One region of the Pseudarthrobacter cellobiosi genome, then DNA from elsewhere that is predicted to be linked to it. Evidence: riboswitches for the same ligand, from Rfam matches in the RefSeq annotation. Region 1 holds a riboswitch; each other region holds the start of a gene.
What was found. Region 1 has a riboswitch for S-adenosylmethionine ahead of NG701_RS04765 (aminotransferase class V-fold PLP-dependent enzyme). Riboswitches for the same ligand answer to the same signal wherever they lie in the genome.

Region 1 (10,239 bases):
GCGACTCGCTCAGCAGCCGCACCGTGGCGGTCGTCCAGGAACTGAACGTGGTGAGCCCGCCCGCAAGGCCGGTGGCGACGGCGGCCTGCCACTCGGGTGCCAGGCCGAGCCGTCCGGTGATGCCGATGGAGAGCCCGATAATCAGGCACCCGGTCACGTTGACGGTGAGCGTGGCCCACGGCCAGTGCCGCGGCGTACCGCTGGCGGTGACAGCTTCACGCTGCGCCCCGCGGTGAGCGAACCAGCTGTCGACGGCGAAGCGCAGCAGGGCGCCCGCCATGCCGAACACTCCCACCAGGACCGCGCCCATCATGATGCTGCCCCCAGCCGGTCGGCCTGCAGCCGGTCAGCGAAAAGCCGCCCGGTCCGCCAGCCGCCGGCCGCAGCGCCCAGGCCAAGCAGTAGGGACAGCCCCAGGTAGGCAATCCACACGGGGTGCTCGCCGGCCCGGGCCAGCTGGTCCACCGAGAAAACCACAGCTGAGAACGTTGTGAACGAGCCCAGAAGGCCGGGCCCCAGGCCGGCGCGGAGCCAGAATGCCGTCAGCGGCCTGGCCATCCAGACCGTCGTCAGGGCAGCCAGCACAAAGCTGCCAGCTACGTTGATACCCAGGGTGGCCCAGGGCATTGCCCCCGCGGATTCCGGAAACGCGAGTCCCAGGCCGTACCGCAGTTCCGTTCCGGCCAGGCCGCCCACCGCCACGGCCAGCCAGGCCCGCGAGTGCGGGACGCGGGCGTTTGGCATTCAGCTGCCGCTGAGGGTGCAGCCGGCATGGGGGTGGTCGCTGTGGACCCAGAGCGCCGCGGTGACTTCATCCGCGAGGTCGTAGTCCCGCTTCCTGCCGGCGTTGCTGATCCGCACCACGAGGGCGCCGCCGAACGGCTTGCGGCCCACTACCTCCACCTCGGCGTCGAGGTCAATTTCCTCGGCGGAAAGATACCGCAGCAGATCCGGGTTCTCGTCGCTGATGCGGGTGATCCGGCCGGTGTGCCCGGGATCGAGTTCGCCGAGCAGATGGGCTTCGGGCAGCAGCACCGTGCCGTCCGCGGCGGGGATCGGGTCACCGTGCGGGTCACGTTGCGGGTTGCCCAGTTTGGCCGCCATGCGTTCAATAAATGTGTCCGACACCGCATGCTCCAGCAGTTCGGCTTCGTCATGGACTTCGTCCCAGCTGTAGCCGAGCTCCTGCACGAGGTAGGTCTCAATGAGGCGGTGCCGGCGCACCATGGACAGCGCCAGCCGTACTCCGGATTCCGTGAGGGTGATGGCGCTGTACGGTTTGTGGTCCACCAGGCCCTGGTCCTTGAGCTTTCGGACCATCTCCGAGACCGAGGAATTGGCCACACCCAGCCGCTGTGCGAGCTGCGAGGACGTGATGGGTTTGTCCTGCCACTCCGTGAAGCCGTAGATAACCTTGACGTAGTCCTCGATCGAGGAGGAGGGCGCACTGGTCTTCACGTCTCCAAGCCTACCCGGTGGTCGGTGGCCGTCACGCCTTTCCGGCCCGCCACGTCAGCGTCAGGTACGGCAGGCTGATGTCCTCGTCCACGGCGTGCCCCAGATGCTCATGCAGGTACCAGTCCAGATTGGCCAGGACTTTGCTGCGGGTCGATTCGCCGGCACGCAGGTAGTAGCTGCGGGACTTCGTCAGTTCCATGATGTCCGCCGTGCTGAGGCTGTCCTCCCAGCGCGTCACATGGCTCTCAAGGCCTTCAAACTCCGGCCCCACCACCGGGCGGAACCCGGGCTTGTAGACGTCGCCCGCGTGCATGATGCGGGACAAACGGTGGACCCACGGAACGGACGTGTCCAGCTGGTTCCAGATCAGCCCCAGCATTCCGCCGGGCCGCAGGATCCGCGCCAGCTCGGTGCTCGCCGGCAGCGGATCGCACCAGTGCCACGCCTGCGCAACGCTCACGACGTCGAACGCCGAGTCAGCGAGTCCCGTCGCCTCTGCCCTACCCTGCGTCGCGTCCGCCGCCGCGTAGTGGGCCCGCAGCTGTTCAAGCATGTCCGGCGATGGGTCCACGGCCGAAACCGCCAGGCCGCGTTTCAGCAGCAGGGCGGTGAACTTGCCGGTCCCGGCGCCCACGTCCACGGCGTCCCTGGCCCCGGCCGGGATCAGCCAGTCCGCTGATTCGGCAGGGTAGCCAGGGCGTACGCGCTGGTAATGTTCGCCGCCGTCCTGGAAGCTCTGTCCGAGTTCCAGACGGCGTCCGTGCTCAAGTCTGGGGCCACCCCGTGCCACGTGCGGCCTCCTTCAGCTGATGCCCATGCGCATCCTTCGAATTTACCGCATGGGCCGCAGCCGTCTGATCAGCCGCCCGGTCAGCCGGCCGCCTGGTCAGCCGGCCGCCTGGTCAGGTAAGCGTCAGTCAGACGTAAAAGCCCAGTCAGTCGTCAAGGCACGGCGCCGCGCCGGCCGTGCCGGGCGTGTTGGGCGCCCAGTGCGGGTAGGTGCGGGTGTCGTTGGCCGGAACCCAGCGGCCCGCGTCCACCACGTAGTCCCAGCCCAGGCCGGTCCGGCGGAGCTGTTCCAGGCCGGCAAGGAGCCGCTGGGCATCCTCCAACCGCGAACCCACGCCGAAACTGGCCCGCAGCGAACCTGACGGAAGGCCCAGGCGCTTGAGCAGCGGGTGCGCGCAGAAGCGGCCGTCGCGGAGGCCAACGCCATGCTCGGCCGACAGGTAGGCCGCCACAAGTCCGGCGTCGTACCCCGCCACGGAGAAGTTCACCACACCGATGGTCCCGGTTTCAGCGTCCGTGTCCGAGAAGATCTGGTGCACCGTGACGCCGTCGACCTTCCCGAGCCCGTCCACCAGGAATGACCTGATGGCCGCCTCATGGGCGTGCCAGCGGTCCTGGTCCAGGGACGCGATGACCTGGGTGGCACGGGCCAGGGTGGCCGCGCCCAGGACGTTGGGGGAGCCGCCCTCGTGCCGGGCCGGACCTGTGGCCCAGCTGACGCCGTCGAGCTTTGCCTCGCGGACGGCACCGCCGCCGGCGAGGTGGGGAGTACCGGCGTCGAGCCAGTCGGTGCGGCCCACCAGAACCCCGGAACCGAACGGCGCATAGAGCTTGTGGCCGGAGAAGGCGAGGTAGTCGACGTCGTCGGCACTGATATTGATGCGCCGGTGCGGCGCGAGCTGCGCGGCGTCCACCACGATGCGCGCGCCGTACTCGTGGGCCAGGGCGGCCAGGGCCCTGATCGGAAGGATCTCGCCGGTCACGTTGGACGCACCCGTGACCGCGAGCAGGCTGACGTTGCCCTGCTCAAGTTCGGCGCGGAGGACCTCGATGGTCCCCGCGATGGTGTCCGCGGCGACGACGCTGCGGTGTGGGACGCCCTGCCACGGCAGCAGGTTGGCGTGGTGCTCGATGTCCAGGTAGAGGACGTCACCATTCGGCCGCCCGTCCGTCGCCGGCAGGCAACCCGCCAGCAGGTTCAGCGAGTCGGTGGTGTTCCGGGTGAAGATGACGGAGTCGTCCGGGCGCCCGCCCACAAAGTCGCGCACGATGTTCCGGGCGTTCTCGTAGACGGAGGTGCTGATCTGCGACGCAAAGCCGGCGCCGCGGTGGACGCTGGCGTAGAACGGCAGGATTTCGTTGAGGTAGGCGGACACCACGGAGAGGGCGGGCGCGGATGCGCCGTAGTCCAGGTTTGCGTAGCGAACATGGCCGCCCTGGATCAGCGGCGCCTGGATCTCCGCGCCGGTGACAGCGGAGAGGGGCTGCCCGGCGATGGCGGCGGCCTCGTTGAACAGCGCAGCGGCGTTGACGGGGGCAGCGTTGTTGGGCGAGACAGGGTTGGGAGAAACAGTGTTGGGGGAGACGGTGGCAGCTGTCACGGAGACCTCACTCTAAAAGGACTCCCGGTACCGGGAATCCGCGCTTGCCGTGTCCATTCCGGACCGGCCTGGTCGTCACCCGGGGCACCCCACCGCGAATGGAGGGTTGCCGGCCAGCAAACCGGGGTTTAGCGCTGGCACTCGTGACCTGTTAAGAGCGTAGAACATCTGCCGCTGCAGAAAGGAAGCCGGCCCAATGTTAAGGACTTTGTTACGCGCGTTTGAGGAACCGCACATTTGTCGAAGATACGACGGCGGACGCCCCCTTGAGGAGGCGTCCGCCGTCGATAATTCGAAAAAAGTGCCTAGAGAAGATCGTCCAGGTCCGGGTTCAGCCGCTTGAGCACCTCTGAGTGCAGGATGGAGTTCGTGGCCAGAGCGTTTCCGCCGAACGGCCCGTCCTGTCCCTCCAGGGAGGTGAAGCGGCCGCCGGCTTCCACCACGATGGGCACGAGGGCAGCCATGTCGTAGAGGTTCAGTTCGGGCTCGCAGGCGATGTCCACGGAACCTTCGGCCACCATGCAGTAGGACCAGAAATCGCCGTAGGCGCGTGTGCGCCACACGTCCTCGGTCAGGCCCAGGAACTCATCCAGGTTGCCGCGCTCCTTCCAGCCGCCCAGGCTGGAGTAGGACAGGGAGGCATCCGAAAGCTTGGAGACGTCCGAGACCCGGAGCCGCGTTGCGGCGGCGAGGGACTTGCCCATGTACGCGCCGGAACCCTTGGCGGCCCACCAGCGCTTGCCCAGCGCGGGCGCGCTGACCACTCCCACCACGGGTTCACCTTCGTCCACGAGGGCGATCAGGGTGGCCCAAACCGGGACGCCGCGGACAAAGTTCTTGGTGCCGTCGATGGGATCAATGATCCAGCGGCGGGAGCCATGGCCCGAACTGCCGAATTCCTCGCCCAGCACGGCGTCGCGGGGACGCGAGCGGGACAGCTGGCCGCGGATGGCTTCCTCCGCGGACTTGTCCGCGTCCGTAACCGGCGTCAGGTCCGGCTTGGTCTCGATGCGGAGGTCCAGTGCCTTGAAGCGGCTCATGGTCTGGTCATCCACGGAATCTGCCAGCACATGGGCAAGGCGCAAGTCATCGTTGTAGCTCGAAGCGGGTTGGATCATGGTTCCAAACTACCGTCTCCGGACCGCAGGGTTGGGGACATCGGCGTTCCGTCTAGCCGATGCTGCCCAGTTCCTTGGTTTCCTGGCCCACCAGGCGGGGATCAGTGCCCAGCAGCCGCCGCAGTGACGCGAGCCTGGCCGGGCCTGTGGGGCCCGCCTGGCCGGTGGACACCCAGGCATCCACCCCGCAGTTGACGGCCGCGGTGTTGTGCTTGCAGCCACGCTCGCAGGCATCCGTACCCGGCTCCAGGTCCGGGAAGGACCGCAGGATCCGGTCCGGGTCCACATGGGCAAGGCCGAACGAACGGATGCCAGGGGTGTCGATGATCCAGCTTCCGGCCGGAGCTCCGGTCAACTTCAGGGCAAGGGCCGACGACGACGTGTGGCGGCCACGGCCGGTCACCGCGTTCACACCACCGGTGGCCCGTTCGGCCCCGGTGAGCGCATTGACCATGGTGGACTTGCCCACGCCGGAATGACCCAGCATCACCGAGACCTTGCCCTCGAGGTACGCGCGGAGCTGCGAAACTGCATCACTGTCCAGGCGGGCAGAGAGGCCGTCGTCGGAGCGGGCATCAATACCTGAGGCCTCGGAGTCCGACGTGCGGCTGATGATCACAGGGAAGTCCAGGTGCTCATAGTTGGACAACAGTTCCGCGGGATCCTTGACATCCGCCTTAGTGACGAGCAGCAGCGGCTCGATGCCGGCGTCGTAAGCGGCCACCAGGGCGCGGTCAATGAAGCCGGTGCGCGGCTCCGGGTTTGCGGCGGCCACCACCACCACGAGCTGATCGGCGTTGGCCACCACCGCACGCTCGATCGGATCAGTGTCATCGGCGCTGCGGCGCAGCAGGGTCCTGCGGTCCTGGATCCGGACCAGGCGGGCAAGCGTGTCGGGTTCCCCGGAGACATCTCCAACGAGGGAGACGAAGTCGCCGGCAACCACGGGGGAGCGGCGGAGTTCGCGGGCCCTGGCTGCGATGATGATCCGCTCGTCGCCCGAGTCCTCGCCGACGACGGCGGTGTAGCGGCCGCGGTCCACGGTGATGATGCGGCCCGTGACGGCGTCGTCGTGGCTGGGGCGGTCCTTCGTGCGCGGCCGGGAGCCCTTTTTGCTGGGCCGGATCCGGACGTCGGACTCGTCCCAGGAATCAGTGCTGCGTGCCACCAGTGGGACCTTCCGAGGTGTCGTCGGCAGCCGCGCCCTGGGCCAGCATGTCCGCCCACATCTGCGGGAATTCCGGCATGGTCTTAGCAGTGGTGGCGATGTCCTGGACCTCGATGCCCGGCACTGCGAGGCCCAGGATGGCGCCGGCGGTGGCCATCCGGTGGTCCGCGTAGCTGTGGACGACGCCGGCGTGCAGCTTCGCCGGGCGGATCACCAGGCCGTCGCTGGTTTCCTCCGCATCGCCGCCGAGGCGGTTGATTTCGGTGACCAGCGCGGCCAGCCGGTCCGTCTCGTGGCCGCGCAGGTGCGCGATGCCGGTCAGCCGTGAAGGTCCGCTGGCCAGGGCGCAGAGGGCCGCCACGGTAGGGGCGAGTTCGCTGGTTTCGTCAAAATCCGCACCCTTGATCTCTGGCCCGCCCGTGACGGTCAGGACGCCGTCAGCCAGGCTGACGTCCGCGCCCATGTCCGCCAGGATGCTGCGCCAGAGGTCTCCCACCTGGGTGGTGCCGGCGGGCCAGTCCGGGATCCGGACGGTGCCGCCGGAGGCCAGCGCGGCGGCCAGGAACGGGCCGGCGTTGGAGAGGTCCTGCTCGATGCGCTGGTCAAAGGCGCGGATGGGGCCCGGTGCCACTACCCAGTGGTTCGGCACCGAATCGTCCACTGATACACCCACGCCGCGGAGCACGGCAACGGTCATGTTGATATGGTCCAGGCTCGGCACGGGCTTGCCCACGTGCTCCAGATGGAGTCCGTCGGTAAACCTGGCGCCGACCAGCAGAAGGGCGGAGACGAACTGGGATGACGCACTGGCATCGATCACCAGGTGGCCGCCCCGGACTTCCCCGGTGCCTGCAACGGTGAAGGGCAGCGACGAGGGGGTCCCGCCGTCGTCCGCCGTGAGGGCCACCCCGAGGGCTTTCAGGGCCTCGATGATGGTGCCCATGGGGCGCTTCCGGGCGTGGGGGTCGCCGTCGAACACGCTCACGCCGTTGCGCAGCGCCGCAAGCGGCGGAACAAAACGCATCACTGTTCCGGCGAGGCCGCAATCAATGTGCGTCCGTGGCGACGGCGCCTCCTGGCTCAGGGGCGTGACCTCAAGGTCCGGCCCGTAGGCGCCGTCGCCGGGCACCTCCGTGATGGTGGCTCCCAGCTGGCGGAGGGCATCGATCATCAATGCAGAGTCCCGGGAATGCAGGGGAGCACGGAGCCGGGACGGCCCGTCAGCCAGCGCGGCAAGGACCAGGAACCTGTTGGTCAGGGATTTTGAGCCAGGCACCGTGACAGTGGCGTTGATGGGCCTGCTGGCGAAGGGGGCCGGCCAGTGCGGAACGGTGTCGGTGGAGTTGTGTGCGTCGGTGGCTGCGGGCGGGGTGGAACCGGTCATCCGTCCTTACGCCCCCGTTGCGTGTTCCACGGCGCGGCGCACGGCCTTGTCCGCCTTGTGTAGCTTCTGGCCGGTGGTCTTGCGGGCGCCGGCGGCAGTCTTCCGGGCATCCGCGGCGAGGTGCTCGGCACGCCAGGCCAGGCCAGGCTTGCCGGCGGTGTCCACCGAGGCCAGCAGGGCGCCACCGCTGAGGGAAATGTTCTTGAGCAGCTGGTTCCGGCGGGCCTCGCGGCCTTCCTTGGTGCTGATGTCCGCGCTGCGCCATTCCACAAAGGTGTTCAGTAGCGAGATGACGGTCAGCAGTGTTGCCGAGAGGCGGCTGAACTTGCCCAGGCCGAACAGCACGCCGGCACCCACCTGCGTTCCGCCGATCACGCGTGCCAGCATCTTTTCGTCGGCCTGGAACGGAAGCGACGCGGCTGCCTTCTGCAGGAGCGGCGAGAGCTGGGTGGCGGTGTCATCCGCGTTCTTCAGCTTGTCCAGTCCGGCGACTACGAAACTGGAAGCCAGCATGGGGCGGGCGAGAGTACGGACAAAGGACATGGGTTTCCTCCTGGCTGGACGAACCGCACCGGATGCGGCGGAGTCCGTTCTAGTCTTGCACTTTTGGGGAATATTTGCCTGCCGCCAGCGGTTATGGTTTGCGGGTCCGCCGAACACCGGACGAATTGACTCATCATGGATTGCCCGGCAGGTATTTGCCTGGAACACCATGGCCTGACACAGAGTGGAGTTGCCCTTGAGGTTACTGAAGGACGGGACGGAGCCCGCCGGACCCTTAGCACTGCAGACTCTGGAATCCGATCTTCCGGAGTACGGATCGCGGCGCGCCAAGGCCGTCACAGTAGACTTGAACGCAATGAGCACCCTGGATCCGGCCCTCGAGGCCATGTATGAGGCCTCCGAACGCGAAGCCAAAACAAGCAGCGAAGCCAATGCCAGCAGCGGCGCCAATGCCAGCAGCGACGCACCGGCAGGGAGTGACGCGCAGCCTGCAGCGGATGTCCCTGTGCCCGCTGGGCCTGCGCCCGCCGAGCAACCCGTGGATGTGGCCACCGAATCAGCGGAAGAACGCCGGGTCCGTTTTGAGCGTGATGCCATGCAGTACGTGGATCAGCTCTACTCGGCCGCCATGCGGATGGCCAGGAACCCCGCCGATGCGGAAGACCTGGTCCAGGAGGCCTACACCAAGGCGTTCTCAGCGTTCCACCAATACAAGCCCGGCACCAACCTCAAGGCCTGGCTGTACCGGATCCTGACGAACACGTACATCAATCTCTACCGCAAGCGGCAGCGCGAACCGCTGCAGTCGAACTCGGACACCATCGAGGACTGGCAGCTGGCCAGGGCGGAGTCGCACACGTCCCGCGGCCTGCGCTCGGCCGAGGCTGAGGCGCTGGACCACCTGCCGGACTCGGACGTCAAGCGGGCGCTCCAGGCCATTCCCGAGGAGTTCCGGCTGGCAGTGTACTTCGCCGATGTCGAAGGCTTCGCGTACAAGGAAATCTCGGACATCATGAACACGCCGATCGGGACAGTGATGTCCCGGTTGCACCGCGGCCGGAAAATGTTGCGGGACATGCTGGCGGACTATGCCGCCGAACGAGGATTCAAAGGCGCCGTCGAATCACAGGACACGGCCGCGACCACAAAACAGGAGAACAGGAAATGAGCGACTGCCAGGGATTGGGCGACTGCGATGACGCCCGGATGCAACGCATCTACGAATACCTCGACGGGGCGTTGACCCGCGAGGACATCACGGAAATCAAGACCCATCTTGATGAGTGCCCTGAATGCACCGAGCAGTACGACCTCGAGTGCGTGATCCGCACCATGGTGAAGCGCTCGTGCACCGAGGCCGCTCCGGAAAACCTGAAGAACGCCATTTTGGACCGGATCCACTCCATCCGCCCGGTAGACGCCTAACCCAAGCGGTAGCCGTCTGAAGGGACACCTGACTGCGTGGACGCCTGGCTGCGTCGATGCCCGTCAGTAGTACCGCAGGCGCCAAAAAGCAGCTCAAAGACGAAGGACCCCGGAAGCCGTGTGGCTTCCGGGGTCCTTCGCTTAAACCGATTTCCAAGCTTTAGCTTAGGCGTTGGGGCGCTTCCCGTGGTTCGCGCCGCCACGCTTACGGTCACGACGTTTACGTGCACGCTTGCTCATAGCTGGCCTCCTTAAATGTTGGTACTCAAAAGAGCTGCCCTCAAGTCTCCCACACCATGGGACACGCCGCGAAACCGAAACGGGCTGTGACCGGGGGCAACACCGACCCGGGGGCGCAGTCCGGCGGCTCAGCCGGGCAGTGAGTTGCGGATGGAGATGCGCGCCTGGTCCAGCACGGTCCTGACAGTTTCCAGCGTGACGGCGCCGAGCGGTTGCCGGGTGGCCTGAAGCCGCAGTTCCACGCGCAGGTCGTCTCGGAACGCCTGCAGCAGCATCTCCGCTTCCTTCAGCTCCCGGAACCCTTCCGAAGACTGGCGGCCGGCTTTCCTGAAATCGGCGGCCCGCGCCGTGGAACGGGCCGCCTCTGCCGTGGCCGCCAGGTCTGCCCGCAACCCGCGCATGTTGACGCGGATATCCGCCCGCAGGTTGTCCGCCAGGCGGCGGACGGAAGCGGAAATGTCGTTCTCGACTCCGGCGAGTTCCTCCCGGCGCTTGTTGAGTTCTGCAAGCCCCGCCGCGGTGATGCGGTAGTTGGTGCGGCGGCCTTCTGAT
Region 2 (10,239 bases), on a different contig from region 1:
TACGAGGACCTGGCGGAACGGCTCAACACCATCGGCGCCAAGGTGGAGTACTTCCAGGACTAACGCGAACGTACACTTGCGGCCCTCCGCCCGGCGCGAACTGGCAGATAACGACCCCTAGAGGGATTTGAGCGCTCTATCTGCCGGTTCGCGCTTCGTCATGATGGGCAGTAACCGGGTCAACCTGGCGGGCGTTGCAGCACAATATAAGCATGCGTACATTCGGCGTCGAGGAAGAGCTCCTGATCGTTGATCCGGACACGGGGGAGCCGCTTGCCCTCGCGGACGCGATGCTGTCCGGCCGCCGGATGGCAGCCGACGATGCCCCGGAACGTCCCTATGCGCTGGCAGCCAAGGAAAAAGCGGCTCACGACGACGGGACTGGCCTGACTGCCGAGCTGAAGCTTGAGCAGATCGAGACCCAGACCCGTCCCTGCCTCGAGTACGCAGAACTGCTGCAGCAGATCCGGGCCGGCCGGCTGCTGGCGGACCAAGCGGCCACCAAAAACGGTGCAAGGGTCGCCGCGCTGGCCACGTCTCCGTTTGGCCTTGCGAGCCACACCACCCCGGACGCCCGCTATGCCCGGATGCTCGAACGCTTCGGTCTGACCGCGCAGGAGCAGCTGACCTGCGGCTTCCACGTCCACACGTTCATCGAATCCAAGGACGAGGGCGTGGCGGTTCTGGACAGGATCCGGGACAAGCTGGCAGTCATCACGGCACTGAGCGCGAATTCGCCGTTCTGGAACGGGATGCCCACAGGATTCGAGAGCTACCGCACCCAGGCCTGGAACCGCTGGCCCATGTCCGGCCCTTCGGCCATTTTCAGCACGTACTCTGCATATAGAAGGGTGGTAACGCGTCTACTGGACAGTGGCGTGCTGCTGGATGAAGGCATGATCTACTTTGACGCCCGCCTGTCCCGGAACCACCCCACGGTTGAGGTCCGGGTGGCCGACGTCTGCCTCCGCGCCGAGGACGCTGCCCTGATCGCGGTGCTGGTGCGGGCCTTGGTCGAATCGGCCAGCCGTGAATGGCGCGACGGCGTGGAGCCGGCCCCGGTGCCCACGGTGCTGCTGCGGATGGCGGCATGGCAGGCGAGCAGCAGTGGCCTGAGCGGTGAGTTGCTGGATTTTGGCACGTTCAGGCCGGCGCCCGCCGTCGACGTAGTGCGATCCTTGGTGGACTACCTGGCTCCGGTCCTCGCCGAGCAGGACGAACTTTCCCTGGCCCGGCAGGGCGTCGAGGACATCATTGCCCGCGGCACCGGCTCCACCGAACAGCGCAGGGTGTGGGACGCGGTGATGGAAGAATCAGCGCCCGACGACGGCGGGATGGGGGCCGTGGTTGCCCACGCCGTGCGTGTCACGATGCGCGGCACCTCCGGGTTGCGTGAGGCGGACGAAGTCCCGGAGCTGTTGCGCGTGCGCCTGTCCTGAGTTCTCCCTGAGGCTTGTAGGAACCTTTGCGCGAACTGGCAGATAACGCCCTGTTTTTCGTGTTCTGGGGTCGTTATCTGCCCGTTCGCACCAGCTCCAGCGTCAACGCCTGGGGTGTGCGTCCGTATGGTCCTCGGAGGGAGCCATGGGTTCCTCGTAGCGCATCAGCTGGACACCCACCGCGGTTTCCACCAGGTAGAAAACGAACGGCGGAATGTCTTTGGTGCCGGCCAGGATTGCAGCAAAGACGGGAGCGCTGGCGGCCGCCGTAATGCCGGTCCAGGGCTTCAACGGAGTCAGCAGCAGCCCCGCCCCCAGGGCCGCGAGCCCGCCGATATGCAGCCCTGAGTATGTAAGGAACGGCCAGTTTGCACCCCGCCGATAGGCGAACCTCTCCAGGTCCGAGGCGCGGTCAGCGAGAGCCACCACGAACAAGGGCGCGCCCACTAGCAGGGCGGCGGCTGCGCCGGCGGCCAGCGTCTTGGCGGGGCCGGAGCCGGAACGGATGGATTGGGCGAACCGGGCAAATCCGACGGGAACGGCCATGGTCCCGGCGGCTGCCAGGAATTGTCCGGCAACCCAGAGGCCGCGGTGGCGCTCCAGCATGGCCAGCCTGGCGGCAGGGTCGCGGGTGGCGTGCACGTTCCCCACGAAGGAAATTCCGAGCCCCCAGCACGCGCCGGCCGCGACGATGACTGCTCCGGCCTTTTGAAAAGGCTTGCTGCCCTGCACTGCCTGGTTTCCGTTCATGCCTGGCTTTCGGTCCGGCGGATGCGTTGGCCCAGCAACATCGCGGTGGTGACCATGAAGCTACGCCGCACTGCCGCCGAGGTCAACGGCAGGGCTCGAACGGGCAGATAATGCCCTGGTTTTCGCTGTGGGAGTGCCCCAAGTGTCCGTTCGCGCCAGGAAGCGACGACGTCATGCACCGACTGCCAGGCGCACACCCAGGGTGAGCATGACCGCAGCGACGAGCCCGTCCAGGATGCGCCACGAGGAGGGCCGCGCGAAGAAGGGCCGGAGGACCCTGGCCCCGAATCCCAGCGCACTGAACCAGGCGATGCTGGCGGCGATGGCTCCGCCCCCGAACCACCAACGCAAATCCTGCGCCTGCTGGTTGGCCACGGATCCAAGCAGCAGCACGGTGTCCAGGTAGACGTGCGGGTTCAGCCACGTCAGGGCCAGTACGGTGCTGAGTGCGGCGCCGAGACCGACGGCGGGCTGCCGCCCCGACGCCGTTAGTGCTCCAGGACGAATCGCCCGGCGCGCCGCCATGACGCCGTAGCCCACCAGGAAGGCGGCGCCGGCAAACCGGACCACGTCCACGATTACGGGACTCGACTGGAGCAGCGCCCCCACTCCGGCGATGCCCGCTGCGATGAGCAGCGCATCGGAGACGCTGCAGACCAGGACGACTGCGGCCACATGCTCACCGCGGATGCCCTGCCGGAGGACGAAGGCGTTCTGGCTGCCGATGGCCACGATGAGGGCGAGGCCCGTGCCGAAGCCCAGTGCGGTGGGGCCTAGAAATGCAGTCAGATCCATATCCTCCAACGTACGGCCGGACTTATGATTACTCCAGCTAAATATTCTTAGCTCTATTAAGGAAATCTAATGTTAACGTTCCAGTTTGAGCAGCTGCGTACCTTCGCGGCCGTCGTGGACGAAGGCACCCTTGAGGCGGCGGCCCGCAGCCTGTACGTCACGCCGTCGGCCATTTCCCAGCGTCTCAAGGCGATGGAGGACGCGGCCGGCCAGATCCTGTTGCAGCGAACGAACCCCGTCCGCCCCACAACAGCCGGAGAAGCCATCCTGCGGTTCGCCCGGCAGGTCCGGCAGCTCGAATGGGACGCCCAGCAGGAGCTCGGCGAGAGCCGGGACCGCCCGACGGCGCCCATCCCCTTGGTGGTGAACGCGGACTCACTCTCCACTTGGTTCATGCCTGCGCTGGCAAGTCTTCCGCCGGACCTCGGCGCTTGCTTCGAACTGCGCAGGGAGGACGAGCAGCATTCCACCCAGCTTCTGCGGACCGGTTCGGTGATGGCCGCGGTAACCGCAACGCCGGAACCGGTCCAGGGCTGCAGTGTGGAACCGCTGGGTTCCCTGCGGTACCGTGCAGTGGCAAGTCCCACGTATCTGCATCGGTGGTGGCCGGACGGGCCGGAGCTCGTTGCAGGAAGCCAGGCCCCCGTGGTTGATTTTGACCGCAAGGATGACCTGCAGGACGGGTTCTTCCGCACGGTGACGGGCGCGGAACTGACCGCGCCGCGGCACTATGTGCCGTCGTCGGCCGAATTCGCCCAGGCTATCCGGCTGGGACTGGGATGGGGGCTGCTCCCGGAGCAGCAGTGCCTGCCAGACCTCCGCAGCGGTGCCCTCGTGGAGTTGGCCCCCGGGAGCCCCGTTGACGTGTCCTTGTACTGGCAACGCTGGAAGGTCGACTCGCCGGTGCTCAACCAACTGACCGCCGCGGTCCGGGAGACGGCCTCCCGGCAGCTGCGCCAGCCAGGCGCCTGAGGCGGCGTTCCGCTGTCGCACCATTCGCCGGACCCGTCCATGACAGGGGATGCGTCCGGCAACGCGGCATGCCATACTCAGGCCGTGACGTCGTCGTACTCATTCCGGGCCGAATTGTGGCACTATCCCGAAGAAGCCGGGTGGCACTTCATTACCCTCCCCGTGGACGTTGCCGACGACCTCCGGGAACAGGCAGCGGCGTTCCGGAAAGGCTTCGGCTCGGTCAAAGTGACGGCGGAAATCTCCGGCTACACCTGGCAGACCTCGGTCTTCCCGGACAGCAAAAGCCGCTCCTACCTACTGCCCGTCAAGAAGGCCGCCAGGGACGCGGCGGGCATCAGCGTCGGGGATGAAGTGGCAGTCCGGCTCGCCATCCAAGGCGAAGGCGAGGCACGTACCGGGGCACGGACAAGCGGTACTGGCTGAACTCCGCCGGGAACGACGCCGCCAGGACCTCTTCTTCTCGAAGCACCCCGCGGTGCACTGCGCCCGAAGCCACCGGGAGGGCCGCCACCGTCCAGGCATCATCACGCAGCAGTCCCGCTCCCAGGTGCAGCAGCGCCCAGCCCACGTACATCGGGTTCCGCGAAAGCGCATAGGGCCCGGCGGTCACCAACGCATCGGGGCGGGCTAATCGTGTGTTCCGGGCAGCTAACCACGCCCAGGTGACTATTGCGCCACCCACCGCCAGCGATGCCACGCCGACGGTCCGTACCAAAAAGTATGGCCCGCCGAGCCGGAGCGGCATCAAACGCTGAAGGACAACGCCGACGGCGATTCCCGCCAGGTTCTGCTCCGGCAGCGGGATGTTGGACAGCAGCCGGCCCCAGGCCCGGGGTGCATTCATACGGTCCTCCCAGCGCGAACGTGCAGATAAGCCCCTCAAAACGCCTGAAACAGGGCATTATCTGCCAGTTCGCGCCACCAGTTTGCGCCAATCAGAGCTAGATGTGCTTGAGGGCTTGCTCCAGGTCGCCGATGAGGTCGTCCACGTCCTCCAGGCCCACGGACAGCCGCACCACGCCGTCGCTGAGCCCGATGGCTGCGCGGCCCTCGGGACCCATGGCGCGGTGCGTGGTGGTGGCCGGATGGGTGATGAGGGACTTGGCGTCGCCCAGGTTGTTGGAGATGTCGATGATCCGCAAGGCGTCCAGCAGCGCAAAAGCGGCGTCCTTGCCCGAGCGGTCACTCGTCGTCGCAAGTTCCAACGTGAGGACGGTGCCGCCGGCCTTCATCTGCTTGGCGGCGAGCTCGTACTGCGGGTGCGACTTGAGGAGCGGGTACTTGACCCAGCTGACGGCCGGCTGCTGTTCGAGCCATTCGGCCAGCCGCAGCGCGGAGGCGGAGGAGTGGTTCACACGCAGGGACATGGTCTCCAGGCCCTTGGTGAGCACCCAGGCGTTGAACGCGGAGAGGGCCGGGCCGGTGTGCCGCATGAGCTGCTTGACCGGGCCGTCGATGAACTCCTTGGTGCCCAGGATGGCGCCGCCCAGGACGCGTCCCTGGCCGTCGATATGCTTGGTGCCGGAGTACACAATCACGTCCGCGCCCAGCTGGCCGCAGCGCTGCAGCAGGGGAGTGGCAAAGACATTGTCGACGACGACGGTGGCCCCGGCGGCGTGCGCCAGCTCGCTGACCGCGGCGATGTCCACGATTTCCTGCATCGGGTTGGACGGCGATTCGAAGAACACTGCGGTGGTGGGCTCCGACAGGGCAGCGCGCCACTGCTCGAGGTCCGGGCCGTCAACAAACACGGTTTCCACGCCCCAGCGCGGCAGGATCTCGTTCAGGATCACAAAGCAGGAGCCGAACAGAGAGCGCGCGGCAACCACCCGGTCACCGGCCGCCAACAGGGCACCCAGGGCGGTGAACACCGCTGACATGCCCGACGCCGTCGCAAAGCACGCTTCGGTGCCTTCGAGCAGGCGGAGGCGTTCCTGGAAGGTGGCCACGGACGGGTTGCCGTACCGGGAGTAGACGAAGCGTTCGTCCTCGCCGGTGAAGGCGCGCTCGGCGGCGGCAGCGGACTCGTAGACGAAGCCCGAGTTCAGGAAGACCGGCTCGGTGGTCTCCTGGAAGTTGGTGCGGTCCAGCCCGCCGCGGACCGCCTGCGTCTCGGCGCTCCAGCCGCCGGCGTCTGCGTTGAAGGTCACTTGGCTATTCCCAGGTTGGTGGGCAGGCCGCGGTTCTTCCAGCCGTTGACGGTGCGCTCGCCGTAGCGGTCCGGCTCGCCTTCGAAACCCTCCAGGACGTTGTAGGAGGTGAAGCCGGCCTGCGTCGCGGCGATGGCGGCGGCGATGGAGCGCTGGCCCGAGCGGCAGAGGAATACCAGCTCCGCACTGTCGTCGTCCGGGGCCTGCTGTGTCAGGTCGGTGATGAAATCTGGGTTCGGGATGCCACCCGGGAACGTCCACGGGATGAACAGGGGATCGTTATCAGTGGCCTTCGTGTCCGGGATGCCGATGTGGGCCCATTCGCCTTCGGTCCGGACATCCACCAGGATGGCGCCCTGCTCCAGCTTGGCCCAGGCTTCCTGCGGGGTGAGGTCTCCGGCGTAGCTCATGCGTGGCCCTCGCCGTCGAAATCGAGGTCATCCACGGCGGTGGCGACGGCGGCATCAGCGGTGGCGATGGCCGACGGGAGGATGAGTGCCTGCGCAACTATCACCTTGCCGCCGTTGGACGTTGCGGCCGGGCTGCCGTGCAGGACATACCCTTCGGCCAGGGCAGTGGAAATCCGTTCACAGAAAGACCTGTCATCCGGCCCGGTGACAAGCCGGTACGACAGTTTCTCTTCAGGGGCGGGTGCGTCAGACACGACGGAACTCCTTCTTTCACGCTTGCAGCTCGAATGGGTCGATATGCCGAGTATTCACCTGAGGCACCCCGCCGCGAAAGGGAGGGTTGCCGACCGGCCAGTCAGGGCTTGGCGCCGGTTCTCATTACTCCCCAAAAACGTAACACTCGCCCCGCCCCGCCGCACCGCCGCCGTCGTCATCTTCCGTAACCAACGCGTGCTTCCGTAACCCCAACCGTGCTTCCGTAACACCGGCGCCGACGGGACAATCGGGTCATGGGGAACTTTCGGGGGCGTTCAGTGACCGGCGCCTGGGCACGCGGTTTGGCCGTGGGGCTGTGCGCCGTGCCGGTGCTGGTGGGGGTGACAAGCTGCCGGAACATTTTCGCGCCGCCGCCCTGCATGCCGCCGGAGTTTTCCGTCTCGCCTGCCGCCGCTAAACCCGGCGACCAGGTCACCGTCAGCGCCCCTGACGCCACCTGCGACGCCCGCTACGGCACCGACGCACGGGTCCAGGTGACGGTCAGGGATGCGGCCGGCATCACCGTGCTGGAGGATCTCGCTCCCATGTCCGACGACGGCGCATTCACTTTTGTGTTCACCGTCCCGGCTGGCGTGGCTCCCGGGAAGGCCGGGGTCACCGCTTACCCGTATGGCGTGGACTGGTGCGACGATACCGGAGTGAACAACCGGGCGGCGCAGGGGCGGACGGAACTGGTCCGGGTTTCGTGTGCGGAACGCCTGGTGCCCTTGATAATCCTGGGGGCTGATCCGCCTGGTCAACGCAGTTCACGGGTCAGGAGCTCCTTGAAAGCCGTAGTGGGTTCGCTGGGTTTGCCGGAGCCGCTCAGGTAGAGCCCCATCTGCATGCCGTGGTACTCCCAATAGGCGAAGCCTATTAGCTCAGACAGCGCCTGTCTTGACCGTTCCCATGACGATTCCCAATTCAGGTATCGGGCCCCGGAGAAGTCGACTAAATGCCACGCTGGCGCCGGCGCTGCTCTCCCGGTCGCCCTAGCCGCGGGCTTTGAGGATCAGGGCGTCGCCCTGGCCACCGCCGCCGCACAAGGCAACCACGCCTGTTCCGCCGCCGCGCCGTTTCAGCGCGAGTGCCTGATGCAGCACAAGGCGCGCCCCGGAGGCGCCCACCGGGTGGCCCAGGGCGATGGCGCCGCCGTCGGCGTTGATCTTGTCCGCGTCGATCCCCAGGTCGGTGGCGGACTGCAGCACCACCGATGCGAAGGCTTCGTTGATCTCAATGAGGTCCACGTCGTCAATGGTCAGCCCTTCAAGTTTCAGGGCTCGCTCAATGGCGCGGGACGGCTGGGAATGCAGGGACCCGTCCGGTCCGGCGGTCTGGCCGTGGCTGCCGATCTCCGCGATCCAGCTGAGGCCGGCCGCTTCCGCTGCTGCCTTGCTGGCCACCACGACGGCGGCGGCGCCGTCGGACAGCGGGGAGGCCGAGCCGGCGGTGATGGTGGCGGCCGGGTCCTTGGAGAAGGCGGGTTTCAGCGCCGCGAGCGTCTCGATGGTGGTGCCGGCGCGGATGCCCTCGTCGGCATCAATCACGACGGCGGGTCCCCGGCGCTGCGGGACCTCCACCGGAGCGATCTCCTCAGCCAGGATGCCGGCCGCCCGGGCGGCCTCCGCCCGCTGGTGTGAAAGGGCGGCCACGGCGTCCTGGTCCTCGCGGCTGATGCCCAGGCGGACGTTCCCGGCGTCGGTGGCGGAGCCCATCAGTTCACCTGAGACGGGATCCTGCAGGCCGTCAAAGTTCAGGGAATCCAGCAGTGGTGCATCGCCGATCGCCACACCCCCGCGAAGCCGGGGCAGCAGGTGCGGGGCGTTGGTCATGGATTCCTGGCCTGCCGCCACAATGAAATCAGCCTCGCCGGCGCGGATCATCCGGGCGGCATCGATCACGGCAGTCAGGCCGGACAGGCACAGTTTGTTGATGGTCACGGTGGGCACATCCCAGCCGATGCCAGCGGCAAGGCTGGCCTGCCGGGCGGGTCCCTGGCCGGCGCCCGCCTGGATAACCTGGCCCACGATGACGGCCTGGATCTGTTCCGGCGCCACCCCGGACCGTTCCAGTGCGTTCCGGATGGCGTGGGCACCCAGTTCGCTGGAGGTGAGCCCGGAGAGGCCGCCGCGGAACTTGCCGAAGGGGGTGCGTGCGCCGCCCAGGATGACGGGGACTTGAGCGTCGTTGCCCATGGGGTGCCTTTCGATTGCGGATTCAAGAGTGCTTGGGCCGGCATGGGCGAACCCTGTGTGCCGGCGTGGTGCCCCAGTCGCTGTGGATTCTGCTGGGACCGCTTCAGCTGTGGAGGAGCAGTTGGTGGAGCAGGTGGTCCTGCCAGCGGCCGGCGATCTTCAGGTACTGCGGCGCCACGCCGATTTCCCGAAACCCGGCGCGTTTGAGGATCTTGCGTGAGCGCTCATTGTCGAGCAGCGTTGCCGCCTGGACCCGGTGGAGGCCCAGTTCTGTCCGGGCATGGTCCGTGGCGAAGCGGACCGCCGCAGATCCGATGCCTCGCCGGTTGAGGGTGGAATCAACCCAGTACCCGAGGTTGGCGTTGAGGAACGGCCCGCGGACGATGCCGGTGAGGGTGACGGCGCCGACGATGCAAGCGGGATCGTTGTGGTCCACCAGCACCCACGGAACCTCCTGGCCCACGGAATGCTGGGCGAGCTTGGCCCGGATGATGTCCAGTTGATGCCTGGGAGCGAAGAAGGCTTCGTCCCGCTCCGGTTCCCAAGCCTCGAGGTGCTGGCGGTTCCGTAGGTAGGCCTCGCTCAGGCCGGCTGCGTCGCTCCGCCGCAGCAGCCGGATCCGGACCCCCGGGACGAGAAAGGCCGGCGCATCGCTAAGCAAGAACTCTCCCGCGCTATTCGAAGGAAGCACGACGGCGGTCCGACAACCGGGTGTTCCAGACGTCCGGTTTGGTGACCTGGAAGCGGCGGCCGGTCAGTGCAAGTGGGGTTAGCCGGATGTAGTAATTCTTGGGTCCAGACTGCCAGGGCTCCAGATGCAGGGCGTCGACGGCGTCCTTGTCAGCCTGGGCCTCGATCACTTCGGTGTCTCCGCGCGCCACCACACTCCAGGCCACCTCCGTGCGGGGATCGTATCCATCGATCTCCAGCGCCGCGGGACGGTCCGCCTGGGCGCCCCACAGTTTGGAGCCACCGGCGCTGCGGAAGACGATGCTCCTGCGGTCCAGGACGTAGTTGACCGGAAAGATCTCCGGATGGCCGTCCACTACAAGGGCCAGCCGCCCCAGGGTGTCGTCGGCCAGTAATTCCCAGCATTCGTCAAATGTCAATTTGTTGATCGGCTGCGCGTAAGAGTTCATGCACCAAACCATACGGACCTATGCGACGGACCAACAGGGCAGTGCCACCGTAATCCCCGGGCCCGGGCTTCGGTAGTTCAACTTAGGGCAGCTCAACATGCTCCCTGAGGGCGTCCAGGACCGGAAGCTGG
Region 3 (10,239 bases), on a different contig from region 1:
TTGACGGTGTCAATCCAGTCCTGCACATAACCGGCTCCAGCCTTGACGGCGTCGAGCGTGTACTCGATGGAGGCCGTCAGGGGGAACCACATAAAGCCGGGGCCCGTGGCCAATGGCGCCCGGAGTGAGGCAACAACAAAATCTTCGGGAAGCATATCCGCCAGGCTCAGGAGGTCCTGTTCGTTGGCGCCGTAGCCGTGGAGCAGCACCAGCAGCGGCTTTCCGGCGCGCTGGTCCTCCGGCCGGGACCACAGAACAACGGGGGCGGGAAATACTTGGGCGTCAGTCATGGTTTCCATTCTTACAGTTACCCGGCGGTAACTACCTACGGTGGCGTAGCTTGTGAGCAAGGAGGCAGGATAGGACCGTGAATGAAGCAAAAGCCATGCAGAGCCCGCCCAGGGCCACGGAAGCCCATCCCTGGAGCCGCTACGTGGCGATGGGAGATTCGTTCACCGAGGGCATCGGCGACCCCGAACCAACAAGCCCCGGCGGCTTCCGCGGCTGGGCGGACCGGGTGGCCGAGGAACTGGGCAGGGGCCAAGCGGACTTCGCCTATGCCAACCTGGCCGTCCGCGGCCGGCTGCTGCAGCAGATCGTGGACCAGCAACTCGCTCCGTGCCTGGCGCTTAAGCCGGACCTGATAACCCTTTCCGCCGGCGGCAACGATCTCATCAGGCCCGGCGGCGACCCCGACGCCCTCGCCGAAAAACTTGATTCCGTGGTCCAGATCCTGGCCATGGGCGGTGCCACGGTGGTGCTGTTCAACGGTCCGGATACCGGTTCCTCGGTCCTGGGACGGATCCGCAGCAAGGTGGCCATCTACAACGAGAACCTCCGCACGGTGGCCGCGCGCCATGACGCCATCATCGCCGACATGTGGTCGCTCAAGCAGCTGAACGATCCGCAGATGTGGGACGAGGACCGCCTGCATTTTTCGCCGCTGGGACACCACACCATCGCCGCCATGGTGCTGGAATCGCTGAACTTGAACCACACGCTTGAGCCGCTCCGGCCCAAGCCCTTGCCCGCCCGCACGTGGCGGGCAGCCCGCTCCGAAGACCTGGTGTGGGCCCGCGAGTATTTTGTCCCGTGGGTGGTGCGGCGGCTGCGCCACCGCTCCTCCGGCGACGGAATCACCGCAAAGCGTCCGACGCCGGGCCCTGTGTTCGGCCCGGGCGTTCCGTTGGGATCCGGCGAGGGGCCCCTGGGTACCATCGACGCCCGGCGCTAGCGGCGGCACGGCGTGAGCGGCGGCACGGCGTGAGCGGCGGCACGGCGTGAGCGGCGGCACGGCGTGAGCCAGTGACAGCTCCCCCGGACAGGCATGGATCCGGATGAGGTGGTGCGGCGGCGGCTTCACGCCCAACGGCTGCGCGGGCCCGGCCTGGGCTCCCCGGAGGACGCCGTCCGGCACTTGCTGGCGGTCCAGGCGCAGGAGTTTCCTTACGCCCGCTGGAGCCTGGCGCAAAGGACCGGCAGTCTTGGAGCTGCCGTCGGGGCCCAGTCTCATCGGGTTGCTGCCGAGGCTGCGGTGGCCACCGCCGCGTAAGTGGAGGAGGCGGTGTCCGACGGGCGCATCCTGCGCACCCATATCCTGCGGCCCACCTGGCATTTTGTGCACCGCGAGGATCTTCGCTGGCTGACGGCCTTGTCCGCGCCGCGGCTTCACCAGGGCAACGCGGGCATGTACCGGCAGACGGGGATTGATGCCGCCGCCGCTGACCGGAGCGGACAGGTCCTGGCCGAAGCCGTCCGGGGCGGGTCACACCTGACCCGCGAACAGCTGGCCGCGCGGCTGCAGGACGAAGGGTTCGGGGCCACCGGCTTCGGGATGGCCTACATGATCATGCACGCCGAGATCAGCGGAATCCTGACCAGCGGGTCTCCGGTGCGCAGCCGGGGCGGGGCCCTGAAGCAGACCTACGCCCTTTTTGGCCGACGTGCGGCTCGGCCTTCAACAGACCCTGGCGGCTGCTCCCGAAACGCTGGCAACGGCGGTGATTGACGGCGTCGAGCATTACTTCGACGCCGGCACGGAGGGCGGGGCGGATGGCGGCAATGCCACACCGGCGTCCGGACCGCGGATCGACCTGATCCAGTGCTACGACGAATACGTGATGGGCTATTCCGCAACGCGGCACTATCTGTGCGGCAGCGCTCCGGCGTTCCCGGTCGCCGGGGATCCGATACATGTGGTGCTGCTGGACGGGCGGATGGCCGGCTGCTGGCGGCACACCATGTTCTCCGGCCGCTGTGAGCTGGATATCCGGCTTGTCCGCTGCCGCGGACCCGGTACTGGACGCGGCGGTGCAGGACGCCGTGGACCGGTACGGGGCCTTCCTGGGGATCCCGGCCGCGCACGTGGGCTCCGGGGTTAAGCTGGAAGGACACATATGAGAGGCGCTACACCGTGAACAGCTTGTTTTTCTGGATCATCATTCTGTCGTTCGTAATACCGATGGCGATGCGGATGTACCGGAAATCCGTGAACAAACGGAACCAGGAGCAGAGCTTTTCCGGGCGCTACCCCGAGCAGTTTCCAGGCGGCGGGCAGTACCCCGGCAGCGATCAGTACCCGGAGCCGCAGAACAAACAGCCCCGTGACGGCTACACGCAGCAGGACTACATGAGTGGCGGCTTCCGGCAGATCATGAGCCCGCAGCCCCTGCCGCCGAGCCAGCCGTTGCCGCCCATGCAGCCGATTCCTTCTGCGGATCAGCAGTTCCCGCCGTACGGTCAGCCGCAACCCAACGGCCAGCCGGTGCCGGAGCAGCGCGCGGAAGCACCGCAGCAGCCTGCCGCCCCCGGCATTCCCCTGCCGCCGTCGGGCCCGCAGGGATACCGTGCCCGGAAGCTGGCCGAACTCGACCAGCAGTACAGCAACGGCGAGCTGGCCATGGAGGACTACATGAAGCGCCGCTCCGAAATCATGAACGGCTGATCCCTTAGTCAGCGCGAACGAACACTTGTGGCCCTGATTCCAGGGCCTCAAGTGTCCTCTCGCGCATAAGGGCGGTGCTTGCGCTTAGACGAGGAAGGTGTTCCGGAGCTGGACGCCGAGCTGGCCGATCTCGGTCAGGAAGCCGTCGTGGCCGATCGGGGCCTCAATAACGTGCACGTCCACGTCGCCCGGGAGCGCGTCAGCCAGCTCGCGGGACTGGGACGGGAAGTACAGCCGGTCGCTGTCCACGGCAGCCACGAAGAACCTGGCGGTGGCCCGGCCCAAGGCCTCGTTCAGTGAACCCCGCCCACGGCAGACGTCGTGGCTCATCAGGGCGTCGGTGATGGCGATGTAGCTGTTGGCATCAAAGCGCCGCACCAGCTTTTTGCCCTGGTGGTCCAGGTAGCTTTCCACCTGGTAGCGGCCCCGCTCCCCCAGCGCTGCCGCCTGAAACGGCGATTCCGGGTGCTGGGCCGATCGTCCGAAGCGGCCATGGAATTCCTCGGCGGAGCGGTAGGTGATGTGCGCAATGCGCCGCGCCAGGGCCAGTCCGTCCTCCGGCAGCGGACCGCCGTAGTAGTCGCCGTCGTTAAAATTGCTGTCCTGGCGGATGGCGAGCGTCTGCGCCTGGGCGAACGCGATCTGTTCGGCCGTGCTGGCGGCACCGATCGAGATAACGGCGCACCGCTGGACCCGTTCCGGGTAGGTGACCGCCCATTCCAGGGCCCGCGCGCCACCCATGGAGCCGCCCAGCACGGCGTACCAGCTCGGGATGCCCAGCTGGTCAGCCAGCCTGGCCTCAGCCGCCGTCGTGTCCCGCAGCGTTACCAAAGGGAATCGCGACCCCCAAGGCTTGCCGTCCGGGGCAACCGAGGATGGCCCAGTGGAGCCGTAACAGCCACCCACAATGTTGATGGAGACCACAAAGAACCGGTCCGTGTCCACCGGCGCACCGGGCCCGGCCAGCTGTTCCCACCAGCCGGGCTCGTCACTGTCGCCGCGGGTCACGTGCGTGCTTCCGGTCAGGGCGTGCTCAATCAGGACGGCGTTGGAGCCGTCCGCGTTGAGGGTTCCCCACGTTTCATAGCCGAGGGTGACTTCCGGGAGGTAACCGCCCGCTTCGAGCTCAAGTCCGCCGATGCTGGCGTAACGGACCACCCCGTTTCCGGGTGCTGCCGTACGGGAAATCGTAATCGTCATGGAAGGACCTTTTCTATGCGCTTGCCCACCCTCAATTGACCGGCAGGCCAGGTCCTCACCCGGGGCACCCCACCGCAAAAGAGGGTTGCCGGCCAGCAAGCCGGGGCTGTCGCTGGCACTCATGACCTGCTTCGAGTGTACGAACAGCCCCGGTCTATTGCTAAGCGTGTGACTGGTTGTGACTTTGCGGGAGCCCTACTGCTGCTGGCCTGCCGCGTCTTTGCTGGGGTCCGCCGCGCCCTTGGCCGCCCGGAAGCCGGCCTCAAGGTCGGCGAGGATGTCATCAATGTGTTCGATGCCCACGGACAGGCGGACGAGTCCCGGAGTGACCCCGGCGATGGCCTGCTGCCCGGGCGAAAGCTGGCTGTGCGTGGTTGACGCCGGGTGGATCACCAGTGAACGGACGTCCCCGATGTTGGCCACATGGGAGTGCAGTTCCAGGGCATCCACGAAGCGTTTCCCGGCCTCTGCGCCGCCGGCCAGGTTGAACGCGACCACCGCACCCGTGCCCTTGGGGCCGTATTTGCGGCCACGCTCATACCAGGGGCTGGAGGGCAGCCCCGCATAGGCGACGGATTCGACGTCGTCCCTTGCCTCAAGCCACTGGGCGACGTCGACGGCGTTGGCAACGTGCCGCTGCACCCGCAGGCTCAGCGTTTCCAGCCCCTGGGCGATGAGGAAGGCGTTGAAGGGTGACACGGCCGAGCCGAGGTCGCGCAGCAGCTGGACGCGGGCTTTCAGGATGTAGGAAAGGTTGGCGCCAAGGGCTCCGGCTGCCCCGAGGTCACGGGCATAGACCAGCCCGTTGTAGGTGGGGTCCGGGGTGTTGAAGCCCGGGAACCGTTCCGGGTCCGCGCCGAAGTCGAAGTTGCCGGAGTCCACAATCACACCGGCAATGGCAGAGCCGTGGCCGCCGAGGTATTTGGTGGCGGAGTGGACCACAATGTCCGCGCCCCATTCGAGCGGGCGGATGAGGTAGGGCGTGGAGAGCGTGTTGTCCACAACGAGGGGCACGCCGGCGTCGTGGGCGGTCCGGGACACACCCTCGATGTCCAGCACGTCCTGGCGGGGGTTGGAGACCACTTCGGCGAAGAAGAGCTTGGTATTGGGCTGGACGGCATCGCGCCAATGGTCCAGGTTGTCCGGGTCAGCCACAAACGTGACGGAGATGCCGAACTTCCTGAGGGTGTGCGCCAGGAGATTATAGGTCCCGCCGTACAGGCTGGGGCTGGCCACGACGTGGTCACCGGCCTCGGCAATGTTCAGGATGGCAAAGGTTTCAGCGGCCTGTCCCGAGCTCAGCAGCAGACCAGCGAGCCCGCCCTCAAGGCTGGCAATCCGCTGTTCCACAGCATCCTGCGTGGGGTTGCCGATGCGGGTGTAGATCGGCGCGAGCTCCGCGAGGGCAAACCGGTTGGCGGCGCTTTCGGCACTCGGGAAGACGAACGACGTCGTCTGGTAAATCGGGAGCGCCCGCGCGCCGGTGGCGCTGTCCGGTTCCTGGCCAGCGTGGATCTGGCGGGTTTCGAAAGACCATCCGTTCGACATTCAATGCTCCTTGACGTGGCGTGGCACTGCTCGGTTGCGTTCAGTGTAGGAAGACTTTCCCTGACGGGAACAGGATTGTGACGAACGTGGTCAGCCGGCCGCTCTTCTCCTGCTTTCCGGCGGAATGTCCACTCGTGACGCAACAGATTCCGGTAAGGCTACCCTTAGCTGAGAGCCGGATCACAAAGTGCCAAGATGATGGCATGCGCATGGATCACGTCTCTTACGCCTGTGAACAAGATGGCCTCGTTGCCACCACCGAACGTATTTCGTCCGCCCTCGGCGTTGAAGCCGTGAAGGGCGGCGTGCACCCCCGGTTTGGAACCCGGAACATGATTATTCCCCTCGCCGGCCACAAGTACCTGGAAGTCGTGGAGGTCCTGAACCACCCGGCATCGGACAAGGCTCCCTTCGGCCAGGCTGTCCGGGCCCGGTCCGAAGCCGGCGGCGGCTGGATGGGCTGGTGCGTCGAAGTGGACGACCTCGCTCCGTTCGAAGACCGCCTGGGCCGTGCTGCCGTCAACGGCAACCGCAAGTTCCCGGACGGCCGCGAGCTGGTCTGGAAGCAGATCGGCATCCTGGGCCTGATCGCGGACCCACAGGTCCCGTACATGCTCAAGTGGGAGGGCGACCCCGCCCTGCACCCGTCCAACGCCTATGAGAGCAACGTCAAGATGAGCTGCCTGACCATCGCCGGTTCCGCCGCCCGCGTGACGGAATGGCTGGGTGAACCCGTCGAGAAGCCGCTGGAGGATGTGGCCGTTGACTGGGTGGCTCCGCACGGAACCCCGGGCATCCTGTCGGTGACCTTCGAAACCGCCACGGGCGCAGTCACCATCTGATTGCACGTTCAACAGCTTCGGCCGCCATCAGCGGGTGCCAATGATGCCACCCACCGATGGCGGCCGAATCCCTTTAAGCCGGACCTGGGTAAGTACACCCGTGCCGCACGGGCACGGCGGCTGTCCTAGCCCAGGCCCACCGCCCGGCCAAAGAGGCTGAAGCCAACGAACGCCACGATGTCCAGCAGCGCATGCGCGATGACCAGCGGCATCACCCGCTTGGTCCTGGTGTAAAGCCAGGCGAACACCACACCCATCACCGCGTTGCCGATGAACGGTCCAAACCCCTGGTACAGGTGGTAGCTGCCGCGGAGCATCGAGCTGGCGAAGATGGCAAGCGGCATGCTCCAGCCGAACTTGCCGAAGCGGTCCAGGAGATAGCCCACCACGATAACCTCCTCCACCACGGCGTGCCGCAGCGCGGACAGGATCAGGACGGGAACGGTCCACCAGTACGAGTCGAGTGCGCTGGGGATGATGGCCGTGGTGATCCCCAGGGCACGTCCCGCGGCGTAGAGGCCCAGCGACGGGACCCCGATCAGCGCCGCAAGGCCGAGTCCCTGCAGCAGGTCGCGGCCCGGCCTGGCAAAGTTGAAGCCCAGCTTCCGGAACGCCGAACTGCCCTGGCTGCCCACGCCGGCGCCGGACTGCCGCTGGTCCGTAAGGAAGTAGATGACCAGCAGCACGGGCACCAGGGCGAAAATGATGTCCAGCAACTGGTACGTGAGGTCGAAGTACTCGCGCGGGCTCTGTGACCGGTTCAGCGTGGACGTGCCTTCGGCCAGCGGGGCCCGCGTCATCTTGTCCAGCAGCTGCACCACCGAGTAGACGGCGGACTGCCCCAGGGAAAGACCCAGCACAATCCAGACTTCGATCCGCAGCCGACGGCGGGAGGGAACCAACATGGTTCCATCTTGCCTGTAGTTTCTGGTTCTTCGCTGATTAGGCTGAGTCCCAGCTCGCCGGGACTCACCAAAAGTGAAAGAGCGTCCGCCAAAAACCTACCAAAAGTGAGAGAGCGTCCATGCGGCGGCACCTATGCTAGGGGCTTATGAGCGCGCCAGGGAAAATCTTCATGATCCGGCACGGCCAGTCCGCGGCCAATGTCGATACGTCCATCTACAACAGGGTCCCGGACTACCGGATTCCGCTGACTCCCCAAGGCCTGGCGCAGGCCACGGTTGCCGGGGAACGGATCCGCCGCGAGCTGGATGGCCGGCAGGTCTGCGTCTACGTATCCCCGTACCTTCGGGCGCACCAGACCCTGGAGGCACTCAACCTCGGCAATCTCACGGAACGTGTGATCGAAGAACCGCGCCTACGCGAGCAGGACTGGGCCAATTTCCAGATCACCGGCGACATCGAGGACCAGAAGGAACTCCGCAACGCCTACGGCCACTTCTTCTACCGGTTCCGGGAAGGCGAATCCGGCTCGGACGTTTACGACCGGATCTCATCCTTTATGGAGACGCTGTACCGCCACTGGTCGAAGCCGGACTACGCCCCCAACACCTTGCTGGTGACCCACGGGCTCACCATGCGCCTGTTCTGTATGCGCTGGTTCCACTGGTCGGTGGAGTATTTCGAATCACTCAACAACCCGGACAATGCCGCGGTGCGGACCCTTCACCGCACCGACCTGGGCAAGTACGAACTCGATATTCCGTTCAGCCAATGGGTGGACCGCCGGGTGGACGAGACCGTCCTGGACGCGCCGCCGGTGATCTTTTAGGGATTGTTGCCGGTCCCTTAGTGCGGGGCCACGATCACTTCGGTCCCGTTGGCTTCGAATGCGGCCTTGTCCTCGGCGGATATCCCGGAGTCAGTGATCAGGCGGGTGAACGCGTAGCCGTCCATGGTGGCGAAGGCTCTGACACCGACCTTGGAGGAGTCGGCCAGCACATACGAGATCCGGGCCCGGCTGGCCAGCAGGGCATTCACGGACGCTTCGCCCTCCCCCGTGTTGGTGGGACCGACCTCGGGGTCGATGCCGTTCACGCCGATGAAGGCGATGTCCATGACCACTTTCTGCATGATGATGTCGGTGTACGGTCCCACGAGTTCGTACGAGCGGGGGTTCAGGATGCCGCCGGTCACCATGACTTTGATGTTGGGGCGGACAGCCAACTGCGCAGCGATGTTGATGGCGTTGGTGACCACCGTCAGGGTGGACTGGTGGCCGGGAGCGTTGAGGTCCTCGCGTGTGGCCAGGATCTGCGCCAGGGCCGTGCTGGTGGTGCCGCCGCACAGCCCGATCACCGCGCCGGGAAAAATCAGCGCCGAAGCCGCCTGGGCAATCTGTTCCTTGGCTTCGGCGTGGTCGTCACGGTTGTACCGCCCGGGGAGGTCGTAGGCCAGGGCGCCGGTGGTGGCCCCGCCCCGGGTCCGGGTCAGCAGCCGCCGCTTGGCCAGGCTGTCCAGGTCTCGCCGCGCCGTGGCCGGCGAAACCGCGAGCTGGGAGACAATCTCCTCCACCTCCACCTGGCCGGTCTTGGCGAGAATGTCCAGGATGGCCGTCAGGCGGTCAGTGCGGGTCATGGGGGCCTCTCAGCGTCAAACAGTCACCAAAATATGACGTTATCTGATCATAACAGGCACAAATGATCACCTCGCAATCACAAAGTGCGCCCCTGATTAGCGTGCCCGTACACCGGCCCGCCACACAGCGTACGTGAGCGGCATGCCCGGGCGGTAAGCGAGATGCGTTGCCGAGGGGGCGTTGAGCATGTGCAGGTCTGCCCGGTGTCCGACGGCGAGGGAACCCACCGCCCGTTCGCCGTCGGCGTCGTGCCCTGCCTCCCGGTGCAGCGCCAGCGCTCCCCCATACGTTGCGGCGCGCACCGCTTCATGGACGCTCAGGCGCATCTGCAGCACAGCCGTAGCCACGTTGAACGCCATGGAACTGGTGTATGAGGTACCCGGATTGCAATTGGACGCCAGCGCCACCTGCACGCCTGCGTCCAACAGTTCACGCCCCGGGGCCAGCTGCTGCCGGGTGGAGAGATCGCACGCGGGGAGGCAGGTTGCCACGGTGCCGCGGGCACCAGTACCGGTTCCCGGGTTCCAGCCGGACCAGCTTTCGGCCAGCGCCACCACGTCACCGGCCGACAGGTAGTTCACGTGGTCCACGCTGGCTGCGCCGAGTTCCACCGCCAGCTGCACGCCGGGACCCTCGCCGAGCTGGTTGCCATGGACGCGGATCCCCAGTCCGGCGGCCCGGCACGCCTCCAGCACACGGCGGGACTGCTCTGCCGTGAAGGCGCCTTCCTCGCAGAACACGTCCGCCCACCGGACGTACGGCCGGACGGCGTCAAGCATGGGCCCGCAGACGAGATCGGTGTAGGCCTCCGCATCGGTGCCCGCGGGGACAAGGTGGGCACCCAGGTAGGTGACTTCGTCTACGACAGTGGAGGCGATCCGGGCACTCCGGGCCTCGTGCTCAATATCCAGCCCGTAGCCCGTCTTGGTTTCCAGGTAGGTGGTGCCCTGCGACACGGCCTCCGACACACGCGCCATCGCCAGCCGGGTGAGGTCGAAATCGGACGCGCGCCGGGTGGCGTCCATGGTGACGGCGATGCCCCCGGCCGAATACGACTCCCCTGCCATCCGCGCCTCGAACTCCGCTGTGCGGTCGCCGGCGAAGACCAGGTGTGTGTGCGAATCCACCCAGCCCGGCAATACGGCCCGGCCGCCGGCGTCCACGGC

Region 2: linked by a shared signal. The riboswitch ahead of NG701_RS15220 (DUF1737 domain-containing protein) and the one ahead of NG701_RS04765 (aminotransferase class V-fold PLP-dependent enzyme) in region 1 are both predicted to bind S-adenosylmethionine.
Region 3: linked by a shared signal. The riboswitch ahead of metX (homoserine O-acetyltransferase MetX) and the one ahead of NG701_RS04765 (aminotransferase class V-fold PLP-dependent enzyme) in region 1 are both predicted to bind S-adenosylmethionine.

What each region holds. Positions count from the first base shown of each region.
Region 1 is NZ_JAMXBK010000019.1:717-10,955, forward strand. It holds gene NG701_RS04745 (fluoride efflux transporter FluC) at 1-313, opposite strand, end outside; gene NG701_RS04750 (fluoride efflux transporter FluC) at 310-744, opposite strand; gene NG701_RS04755 (metal-dependent transcriptional regulator) at 745-1,458, opposite strand; gene NG701_RS04760 (class I SAM-dependent methyltransferase) at 1,490-2,248, opposite strand; gene NG701_RS04765 (aminotransferase class V-fold PLP-dependent enzyme) at 2,394-3,764, opposite strand; SAM riboswitch class IV at 3,884-3,997, opposite strand; gene hisN (histidinol-phosphatase) at 4,154-4,966, opposite strand; gene rsgA (ribosome small subunit-dependent GTPase A) at 5,019-6,134, opposite strand; gene aroA (3-phosphoshikimate 1-carboxyvinyltransferase) at 6,118-7,518, opposite strand; gene NG701_RS04785 (DoxX family protein) at 7,525-8,061, opposite strand; gene NG701_RS04790 (sigma-70 family RNA polymerase sigma factor) at 8,378-9,190, shown strand; gene rsrA (mycothiol system anti-sigma-R factor) at 9,187-9,447, shown strand; gene NG701_RS21325 (50S ribosomal protein bL37) at 9,613-9,687, opposite strand; gene NG701_RS04800 (PadR family transcriptional regulator) at 9,816-10,239, opposite strand, start outside.
Region 2 is NZ_JAMXBK010000026.1:305,472-315,710, reverse strand. It holds gene NG701_RS15265 (UDP-N-acetylglucosamine 1-carboxyvinyltransferase) at 1-63, shown strand, start outside; gene NG701_RS15260 (glutamate--cysteine ligase 2) at 213-1,439, shown strand; gene NG701_RS15255 (hypothetical protein) at 1,542-2,189, opposite strand; gene NG701_RS15250 (LysE/ArgO family amino acid transporter) at 2,361-2,984, opposite strand; gene NG701_RS15245 (LysR family transcriptional regulator ArgP) at 3,054-3,956, shown strand; gene NG701_RS15240 (DUF1905 domain-containing protein) at 4,041-4,382, shown strand; gene NG701_RS15235 (methyltransferase family protein) at 4,294-4,803, opposite strand; gene NG701_RS15230 (O-succinylhomoserine sulfhydrylase) at 4,901-6,109, opposite strand; gene NG701_RS15225 (rhodanese-like domain-containing protein) at 6,106-6,519, opposite strand; gene NG701_RS15220 (DUF1737 domain-containing protein) at 6,516-6,773, opposite strand; SAM riboswitch class IV at 6,787-6,902, opposite strand; gene NG701_RS15215 (hypothetical protein) at 7,029-7,607, shown strand; gene NG701_RS15210 (acetyl-CoA C-acetyltransferase) at 7,767-8,969, opposite strand; gene NG701_RS15205 (GNAT family N-acetyltransferase) at 9,073-9,630, opposite strand; gene NG701_RS15200 (pyridoxamine 5'-phosphate oxidase family protein) at 9,644-10,108, opposite strand; gene NG701_RS15195 (NUDIX hydrolase) at 10,191-10,239, opposite strand, start outside.
Region 3 is NZ_JAMXBK010000018.1:178,389-188,627, forward strand. It holds gene NG701_RS04625 (alpha/beta hydrolase) at 1-290, opposite strand, end outside; gene NG701_RS04630 (SGNH/GDSL hydrolase family protein) at 386-1,234, shown strand; gene NG701_RS04635 (hypothetical protein) at 1,328-1,552, shown strand; gene NG701_RS04640 (DNA glycosylase AlkZ-like family protein) at 1,565-2,008, shown strand; gene NG701_RS04645 (DNA glycosylase AlkZ-like family protein) at 2,001-2,381, shown strand; gene NG701_RS04650 (hypothetical protein) at 2,414-2,944, shown strand; gene metX (homoserine O-acetyltransferase MetX) at 3,029-4,144, opposite strand; SAM riboswitch class IV at 4,157-4,271, opposite strand; gene NG701_RS04660 (bifunctional o-acetylhomoserine/o-acetylserine sulfhydrylase) at 4,340-5,692, opposite strand; gene NG701_RS04665 (VOC family protein) at 5,896-6,534, shown strand; gene NG701_RS04670 (CPBP family intramembrane glutamic endopeptidase) at 6,660-7,439, opposite strand; gene NG701_RS04675 (histidine phosphatase family protein) at 7,610-8,266, shown strand; gene NG701_RS04680 (DeoR/GlpR family DNA-binding transcription regulator) at 8,284-9,072, opposite strand; gene hutI (imidazolonepropionase) at 9,169-10,239, opposite strand, start outside.